Regions from separate parts of the Streptomyces sp. CRCS-T-1 genome, predicted to be linked through region 2. Evidence: riboswitches for the same ligand, from Rfam matches in the RefSeq annotation. Region 2 holds a riboswitch; the other holds the start of a gene.
The links. A riboswitch is a leader RNA that binds a small molecule or an ion and turns the genes downstream of it on or off. The one in region 2 is predicted to bind S-adenosylmethionine.
Positions count from the first base shown of each region.

Region 1: it holds a riboswitch for S-adenosylmethionine, as region 2 does, so the genes downstream of both, thrC (threonine synthase) here and NNW99_RS28220 (aminotransferase class V-fold PLP-dependent enzyme) in region 2, are expected to answer to the same signal.

Region 1 covers NZ_CP101651.1:4,594,741-4,598,973, reverse strand. The annotation lists gene groL (chaperonin GroEL) at 1-40, opposite strand, end outside; gene NNW99_RS20945 (cold-shock protein) at 374-577, opposite strand; gene NNW99_RS20940 (MoaD/ThiS family protein) at 1,026-1,301, opposite strand; gene thrC (threonine synthase) at 1,393-2,679, opposite strand; SAM riboswitch class I at 2,698-2,854, opposite strand; gene NNW99_RS20930 (glucosyl-3-phosphoglycerate synthase) at 3,010-3,954, shown strand; gene NNW99_RS20925 (trehalose-6-phosphate synthase) at 4,029-4,233, shown strand, end outside.
Region 2 covers NZ_CP101651.1:6,233,088-6,237,320, forward strand. The annotation lists gene NNW99_RS28210 (cytochrome bc complex cytochrome b subunit) at 1-670, shown strand, start outside; gene trpD (anthranilate phosphoribosyltransferase) at 795-1,859, shown strand; SAM riboswitch class IV at 1,934-2,050, shown strand; gene NNW99_RS28220 (aminotransferase class V-fold PLP-dependent enzyme) at 2,184-3,551, shown strand; gene NNW99_RS28225 (glycerate kinase) at 3,506-4,233, opposite strand, start outside.

The sequences.
Region 1 (4,233 bases), 1.6 Mb from region 2:
CGCGCCGCGCCTCCTCGTCGAACGCGATGATCTTGGCCATGTGAAGTGGTCCCTCCAGGACTGGGGGTGATTACTTCGGACCGCGCCCGCGCCCGCGACGGACGGCTCGCCAGCCTCGTGGTTCCTTCCCCACCCGGCCTGCGGGCCTCACCGACCCGGTCCTTACGTTGTCACTCTCACCTTCAGAGTGCTAACGCAATGATTAGCACTCGGGCATGTCGAGTGCAAGCGCCTCTCGGGGATCGGGCGGGCCGGTCAGCCAGCCGCGAACGAGGTCCGGCGGGTCATGCGGACAGACCGAAGGGCCCGTACCCCGGGGGGTACGGGCCCTTCAGAGAAGACCTGCCGCTTGCGGTTTGTCGTGGTCGCGCGTTCAGGCAGCGACGCGAACCATGTCGGCCTGTGGACCCTTCTGGCCCTGCGAGATCTCGAACTCGACCCGCTGACCCTCTTCAAGGGTGCGGTAGCCGTCCATCTGAATCGCGCTGTAGTGGACGAAAACATCCGCACCACCGTCGACCGCGATGAAGCCGTACCCCTTCTCCGCGTTGAACCACTTGACGGTGCCCTGAGCCATGCCTAACTCCCCTATTACTGGCCCTTGCACAGATCCGCACTTCGCGGATCCGGGTCAGACCTCACCCCCCACGGATTGGGGGCGTGCGCCGGAACGCGTCGACCGCGGCCGAATGTATCTGTCCAACTGCCCTCTGCAACAGGTCAATCGGACGAGAATTCCGGACGCACAGGATCCGGAATGTGGGGAGAATTCGCCAGACTTCAGGGCAAGTCGGGCCACACAAAGGGAACAAAAGCCGCGAAAGACACACACACTTTGGCTACATCTTGTCGGGCTCGCGGCAGGAATTCAGGGTGCCCGATCAGGGGATCGGGATCGCGTTCCCCAACTGTACCGCGCTCAACCACACAGAATTGCCCCCTCCGCTTCTCTCACGGAGGGGGCAATTCAATCAACGCTCAGTGACGGCCGTTACCGATGGTAATAATCGGGCCGGTCGACCGGTTCAGCCGCCGGCGACGGCCGGAATGATCGACACCCCGGCACCGTCCGGAGTGGCCGTCTCAAGACCCTGCTCGAACCGCACGTCGTCGTCATTGACGTACACGTTGACGAACCGGCGCAGCTTGCCCTGGTCGTCCAGCACCCGGGCGGCGATCCCGGTGTGGTTCTTCTCCAGATCGGCGATGACCTCCCCGAGGTTCCCGCCCTCGGCGGCGACCTCGGCCTGCCCGCCGGTGTAGGTACGCAGGATGGTGGGGATGCGAACGGTGACGCTCATGACTTCAAAACCTCCGGTTGGGTAGCGGACCTGCTTTAGGGGCGCGGGGAACTGCGCGACCAGCCCCCCACCGGCCCGCAGCCGTCAACGATCAGACGAGCCCAGCCTCACGGAACGAATCAAGGTTGGGACGAATCGTCGCGGTCAGCCCGGTCCCCGCCACCGCGTCCAACGTCTTCAGCCCATCACCCGTGTTCAGCACCACGGTCGTCAATGACGGGTCGAGAAGCCCGTTCTCCAGCAGCTTCTTCGCCACCCCCACCGTCACCCCACCGGCGGTCTCCGCAAAGACACCCTCGGTCCGGGCAAGCAGCTTGATCGCCTCGACGACCTGCTCGTCGTTCACGTCCTCCACCGCACCACCCGTACGCCGCGCGATGTCCAGCACGTACGGCCCGTCCGCCGGGTTCCCGATCGCCAGCGACTTGGCGATGGTGTCCGGCTTCTGGGGACGTACGACGTCGTGCCCGGCCTTGAAAGCCGTCGACACCGGCGAGCAGCCGAGCGCCTGCGCGCCGAAGATCTTGTACGGCTTGTCCTCGACCAGACCGAGCTTGATGAGCTCCTGCAGACCCTTGTCGATCTTCGTGAGCTGCGAGCCGGAGGCGATCGGCACCACGAGCTGGTCGGGCAGCTGCCAGCCGAGCTGCTCGCAGATCTCGTACGCGAGGGTCTTGGAGCCCTCGGCGTAGTACGGCCGCAGGTTGACGTTGACGAAGCCCCAGCCCTCGCCGGCCGGGTCGCCGATCAGCTCGGAGCAGAAGCGGTTCACGTCGTCGTAGTTGCCCTCGATGCCGACGAGCTCGCCGCCGTAGACCGCGGCCATCACGACCTTGCCCTGCTCCAGGTCGTGCGGGATGAACACGCAGGAGCGGAAGCCGGCGCGGGCCGCGGCGGCGCCCACCGCACCGGCGAGGTTGCCGGTGGAGGAGCAGGACAGGGTGGTGAAGCCGAAGGCGCGGGCGGCCTCCAGGGCCTGGGCGACGACGCGGTCCTTGAAGGAGTGCGTCGGGTTGCCGGAGTCGTCCTTGACGAAGAGCTTGCCGGCGTCGACGCCGAGCTCACGGGCGAGGTTGTCGGCCTTGACGAGCTTGGTCCAGCCGGGGTTGATGTTCGGCTTGTCCGCGACGTCGGCCGGGACCGGCAGCAGCGGGGCGTAGCGCCAGATGTTCGCGGGGCCCGCTTCGATGCGCTTGCGGAGCTCTTCGGTGTCGTAGGCCGAGAAGTCGTAGGCGATCTCCAGCGGGCCGAAACACTCCTGGCACGCGAAGACCGGGCCGAGCGGGACGCGGTGACCGCACTCGCGGCAGCTCAGGGCGGCGGCGGGGCCGAGGTCTACGGTGGATTCGGTGGTGCTTGCAACAGTCTGCGCAGCCATGTGAGGCGAGGCCCTTTCTCCTCATCTTCCTCACGACGCATCTCGCCGTGAGACGGATTTGGCACCTTCCCGAGCCGGGAGCCTCGCGCGTGTGGTCGACAGTGACCTACGAGTACCGACTGGAGGGTTGCCGGGGCTTCAACGGGCCGTTTCCCTCTGCCCCTCTGGATGAGCTGTATTCGGTTGTCGACGTGGGTTGACCCCGGACATGCGATGGTCACCCGCGTTGTTCAAGACTGTAACCGACGACCAGGACAGTTGAGATAGTCGTCCGAACCGCGAGATGGCTCACAGTCCGTCCCGCCGAGAGTACGCAGAGGAGCCGCCACGGTGCTGGAAGAAGTCGAGCGCTGGCTGAGCACCCGTTCCTGGTCCGCGACCGATCGCCCCCTCCACCAGATACTCGCCGCCAAGCAGCGCACGGGCCAGACGGTCAGTGTCGTGCTGCCCGCGCTCAACGAGGAGGAGACGGTCGGCGACATCGCGGCCGTCATCCGCCACGACCTGATGCGGCAGGTGCCGCTCGTAGACGAACTCGTCGTCGTCGACTCCGGCTCGACCGACCGTACGTCGGAGGTGGCCGCGGCCGCGGGCGCGACGGTGGTGCACCGGGACGCGATACTCCCGCGGCTGCCCGCGGTGCCCGGCAAGGGCGAGGTGCTGTGGCGCTCGCTGCTCGCCACCCGCGGGGACATCGTCTGCTTCGTCGACGCGGACCTCAGGGACTTCTCGTCCGACTTCGTCTCCGGGATCGTCGGCCCGCTGCTCACCGAGCCGGACGTGGACCTGGTGAAGGCCATGTACGACCGTCCGCTCGGCGGCGCCGCCGGGCAGGGCGGCCGGGTCACCGAGCTGATGGCCCGCCCGCTGCTCAACATGCACTGGCCACAGCTCGCCGGCTTCGTGCAGCCGCTCGGCGGCGAGTACGCGGCCCGCCGCTCCCTGCTGGAGCAGCTGCCGTTCCCCGTCGGCTACGGCGTCGAGCTGGGCATGCTGGTCGACGCCCTGCACCTGGCGGGGCTCGACGCGCTCGCCCAGGTCGATGTCGGGGTGCGCAAGCACCGGCACCAGGACGGGCAGGCGCTGGGCCGGATGGCCGCCGCGATCTACCGCACGGCCCAGCTCCGGCTGGCCCGCGGGCATCTGATCCGGCCGTCCCTGACGCAGTTCGAGCGGGGCGGGGACGGCTTCGAGCCGCGGACGTACTCCGTGGACACCGAGGAGCGTCCGCCGATGGTGGAGATCGCCGAGTACCAGGCACGGAAGGCCGCCTGACCGGGGCTGTTTTTCGGCCGGTCGGGTCAGGTCCGTACGTTTGAGCGTTTCCGGGCCGGGCTAGGTTGAGGGCTATGGCTTCTACGTACGGTGCTGCGCGGGTGCTGGTGGCCTCCAACCGCGGCCCGGTCTCCTACACGGTGGGCGAGGACGGTTCGCTGAACGCCAAGCGCGGCGGCGGCGGACTGGTCTCGGGGCTCTCCGCGATCGGCTCGGACGCGGACGCGCTGTGGGTCTGCTCCGCGCTGTCCGACGGCGACCGCGAGGCCGTACGGCGCG
Region 2 (4,233 bases):
GCCTGGCTGGGAGGTCAACTTCTGGGGCCACACACTGGTCCTGGGCGTGTTCATCCCGCTGGTGCTCTTCGGTGTCTTCCTCGGGATCATCGCCCTCTACCCGTTCATCGAGTCGTGGGTCACCGGGGACAAGCGCGAGCACCACATCCTGGACCGGCCGCGCAACGCCCCGACCCGTACCGGTGTGGGTGTCGCCTGGATCACCGGCTACATCATCATGCTGATCGGCGGTGGCAACGACATCGTCGCCACGCACTTCCATCTGTCGATCAACGCGGTCACCTGGTTCGTCCGGATCGGGTTCTTCGTCGGACCGGTCCTCGCGTTCATCGTCACCAAGCGCATCTGCCTCGGCCTGCAGCGCCGGGACAAGGACAAGGTGCTGCACGGCCGTGAGTCGGGCATCATCAAGCGCCTGCCGCACGGTGAGTTCATCGAGGTGCACGAGCCGCTCAGCCAGGAGCAGATGTACACGCTCACCGCGCACGAGCAGTACCAGCCGGCCGAGATCGGTGCGACGACCGACGAGAACGGTGTCGAGCGCAAGGTGAAGGGCTCCGAGAAGCTGCGCGCCAAGCTCAGCGAGTCCTACTTCGGCGAGGGGGCCCAGATCCCCAAGCCCACCCCCGAGGAGTACCGGGAGATCACGAGCGGCCACGGCCACCACTGATCGCTGCTTCGCCACGCCACAGAAGGGCCTCGTCCGGTGTTCGGACGGGGCCCTTCGTGGTGCCCGGGGCTGGATAGGGTGGGACCACTGCTTTACGCGACGTACGACGACCCAGGAGCGGCTGATGAGCGCTGTGACCCCCGCTGGAGGCGACACCGCGGCGGGCCGCTCCTGGCCCGCCCTGCTGAACGGCCTGCTGGACGGCAGGCACCTGAGCGCGGACGACACCGCCTGGGCGATGGACCGGATCATGCGCGGCGAGGCGACCGAGGCGCAGATCGCGGGCTTCGTGGTGGCCCTGCGGGCCAAGGGCGAGACCGTCGAGGAGATCAACGGCCTCGTCCGGACGATGTACGCGCACGCCAATGTGATCGAGGTGCCCGGGGCGACGGTCGACATCGTCGGCACCGGCGGTGACGGCGCCAAGACGGTCAACATCTCCACGATGTCCTCGATCGTCGTCGCCGGCACGGGCGCGAAGGTCGTCAAGCACGGCAACCGCGCCGCGTCCTCGGCGTCCGGGGCCTCCGACGTGCTGGAGAAGCTCGGCGTCAATCTGGAGCTGCCCCTGCACCGGGTCGCGGAGGTCGCCGAGGAGGCCGGGATCACCTTCTGTTTCGCGGTGAAGTTCCACCCGGCCCTGCGCCACGCGGGCGCGGCCCGCGGCCAGCTCGGCATCCGTACGGTGTTCAACGCGCTCGGCCCGCTGACCAACCCGGCCCGGGTGCGTTCCCAGGCCGTCGGTGTGGCGGACCCGCGCATGGCACCGATCGTCGCGGGCGTCTTCGCCGAGCGCGGCAACTCGTCCCTGGTCTTCCGGGGCGACGACGGCCTGGACGAACTGACCACCACCGCCACCTCCCGGGTGTGGATCGTCCGCGACGGCAAGGTCACCGAGGAGCCCTTCGACCCGCGCGACGTGGGCCTCGAACTGGTCCCCGTGGAGGCCCTGCGCGGCGCGGACGCCTCCTACAACGCCGAGGTCGCCCGCCGTCTGCTGGAGGGCGAGACCGGCCCGGTCCGCGACGCGGTCCTGCTGAACTCGGCGGCCGCGCTGGTGGCCCTGGAGCCGACGGCGGCACCGCTGGCCGACCAGGTCCGTGCCGGGATGGCGAAGGCCGCGGAGTCGATCGACTCAGGGGCCGCGAAGCGGACTCTGGAGCGCTGGGTGGCCGCGAGCAACGCCTAGCGGATTTCGTACGGCGTCCCGCGATCCGGACTCGGGTTGCGGGACGCCGATCTTTTCCCGTACTTTCCTGATCAGGTCATGAGTGACAGTCATGAGGCCCCGGCCGACTGTCCGGCAACCCTCCGTCCGTGGCGGGGTGCCCCGGGTGAAGACCAGGCCGCAGGCAGCGAGGTCTGTGGCAAGCGCGTGACGAGGAGTTTCTCGTGAACCAGCGAATGCGATAGGGCCGCAGAGCCCCGCCTCCGCACCCCCTTTTTCCTTCGCCCCCGCTCGAGCCGCATGCGCTCGCGGGCGGATTCCACCTGCCTTCACGGGAGTTCCCCCATGTCTGTCTCCACCGCTGCCGCCGACCGGTCCGTTTGTGCCTCGCTGCCCGTTCTCGGCCGGGATGTCACCGTGCCGCTCGTGACCGGCGGCGAGGTCACCTACGCCGCGCTCGACTACGCCGCCAGCGCCCCGGCGCTCCAGCGCGTCTGGGACGACGTCGCCGCCTACGCGCCGTACTACGGCAGCGTCCACCGCGGTGCCGGGTACCTGTCCCAGCTCTCGACCGACCTCTTCGAGAACGCCCGGCGGACCGTCGCGGACTTCCTCGGCTGCCGGGACGGCGACCAGGTGGTGTTCACCCGGTCCACCACCGACTCCCTGAACCTCCTAGCCGCCGCCCTCCCGGCCGACTGCCAGGTCTTCGTCTTCGAGACCGAGCACCACGCCTCCCTGCTGCCCTGGCGGAACGCGCGCGTCACCTACCTCGACGCCCCGAGCAGCCCGCGCCAGGCCGTCGAGACCCTGGAGCGCGCCCTCGCCGACCGCGAGCCCTACGGCCCGGCCCTCGTCTGCGTCACCGGCGCCTCGAACGTCACCGGCGAGCTGTGGCCCGTACGGGAGCTCGCGGCGGCCGCGCACGCCCATGGCGCGCGGATCGTGCTGGACGCCGCCCAGCTCGCCCCGCACCACCCGGTGTCCGTCCGGGACCTCGACGTCGACTGGGTCGCCTTCTCCGGGCACAAGCTGTACGCGCCCTTCGGCTCCGGTGTCCTGGCCGGCCGGTCCGACTGGCTGCGCGAGGCGGACCCCTACCTCGCGGGCGGCGGTGCCTCGCGCAAGGTCGCGCGGCGTACGGACGGCGGCGTCGACGTGGAGTGGCACGAGAGCGCCGCCCGGCACGAGGCCGGCTCCCCGAACGTCATCGGCGCCTACGCCATCGCCTCCGCCTGCGCGGCGCTCACCGAGGCCGGGTTCGACAACCTGGTCGCGCGCGAGCGGTACCTGATCGAGAAGGTGCGTACGGGCCTCGCCGAGGTGCCGGAGGTCCGGATCCTCTCCCTCTTCGGGGACGACGCCCCGCGCGTCGGTGTCCTCTCCTTCGTCGTCGAGGGCTGGAACAGCTCCCACTTCGCCGCCGCCCTCTCCGCCGAGTACGGCATCGGGGTGCGCGACGGGCTGTTCTGCGCCCACCCCCTCCTGCGGACCCTGCTGGGCAGCGACCCGCAGACCCAGGGCGAGTGCGGCGCCCCGGAGGCGGCTCCCGGCGAGAAGTCCCTCAACGCCATCCGCGTGAGCTTCGGCGCGGGCACGCCCGACGAGCACGTCGACCGGTTCGTGAGCGCCGTCAAGGAGCTGGTCCAGGACGGCGCGCGGTGGAACTACCGCACGGAGGACGGCCGTTGCGTCCCGGACACCTCCGCCTGAGCCGGTAGCCGGGCGCCCAGGACGATCATCCGCAGGGCGCGTTCGGTCGCGTCCGTGAGGAGTTCGGAGGCCCGGATCAGGGCCTCCGCCAGGGCCATCGGCGCCGGCAGGATGCCGCTGCACGCGTCCACGCCCGGCACCTCGTGCGCGCCCTCGCCGAGGGTGCCCGCGAGGGCCAGGACCGGGCGGCCGTGGAGCTTGGCCCGGCGGGCCACCTCGGCCGGGACCTTGCCGCGCGGTGTCTGGTGGTCCAGGGCGCCCTCGGCGGTGACGACCAGGTCGGCGCGGGCCAGCCGGGCGTCCAGGTCGAGATGGTTCAGCAGCACGTCGAAACGGGGGAGGAGACGCGCGCCCAGGGCGGCGAGACCGGCGCCCAGACCGCCGGAGGCCCCCGTGCCGGGACCGGAGCGGAGATCGGTGTCCGGGACGGCGACATCGCGGGTGAGGACGAACGCCCAGTTCTCCAGGCCGGCCGACAGCTCCTCGACCTGAACCGGCGTCGCGCCCTTCTGCGGGCCGAAGACCCGGGCGACGCCCCGCTCGCCGCACAGCACGTTGTAGGGGTTGCAGGCGACGAGCAGCTCCACCTCCGCCAGCCGGGAGTCCAGGCCCCGCGGATCGATGCGGTGCAGACGCGCCAACGCGGCTCCACCATGCGGCAGTTCCCGGCCCTCCTCGTCCA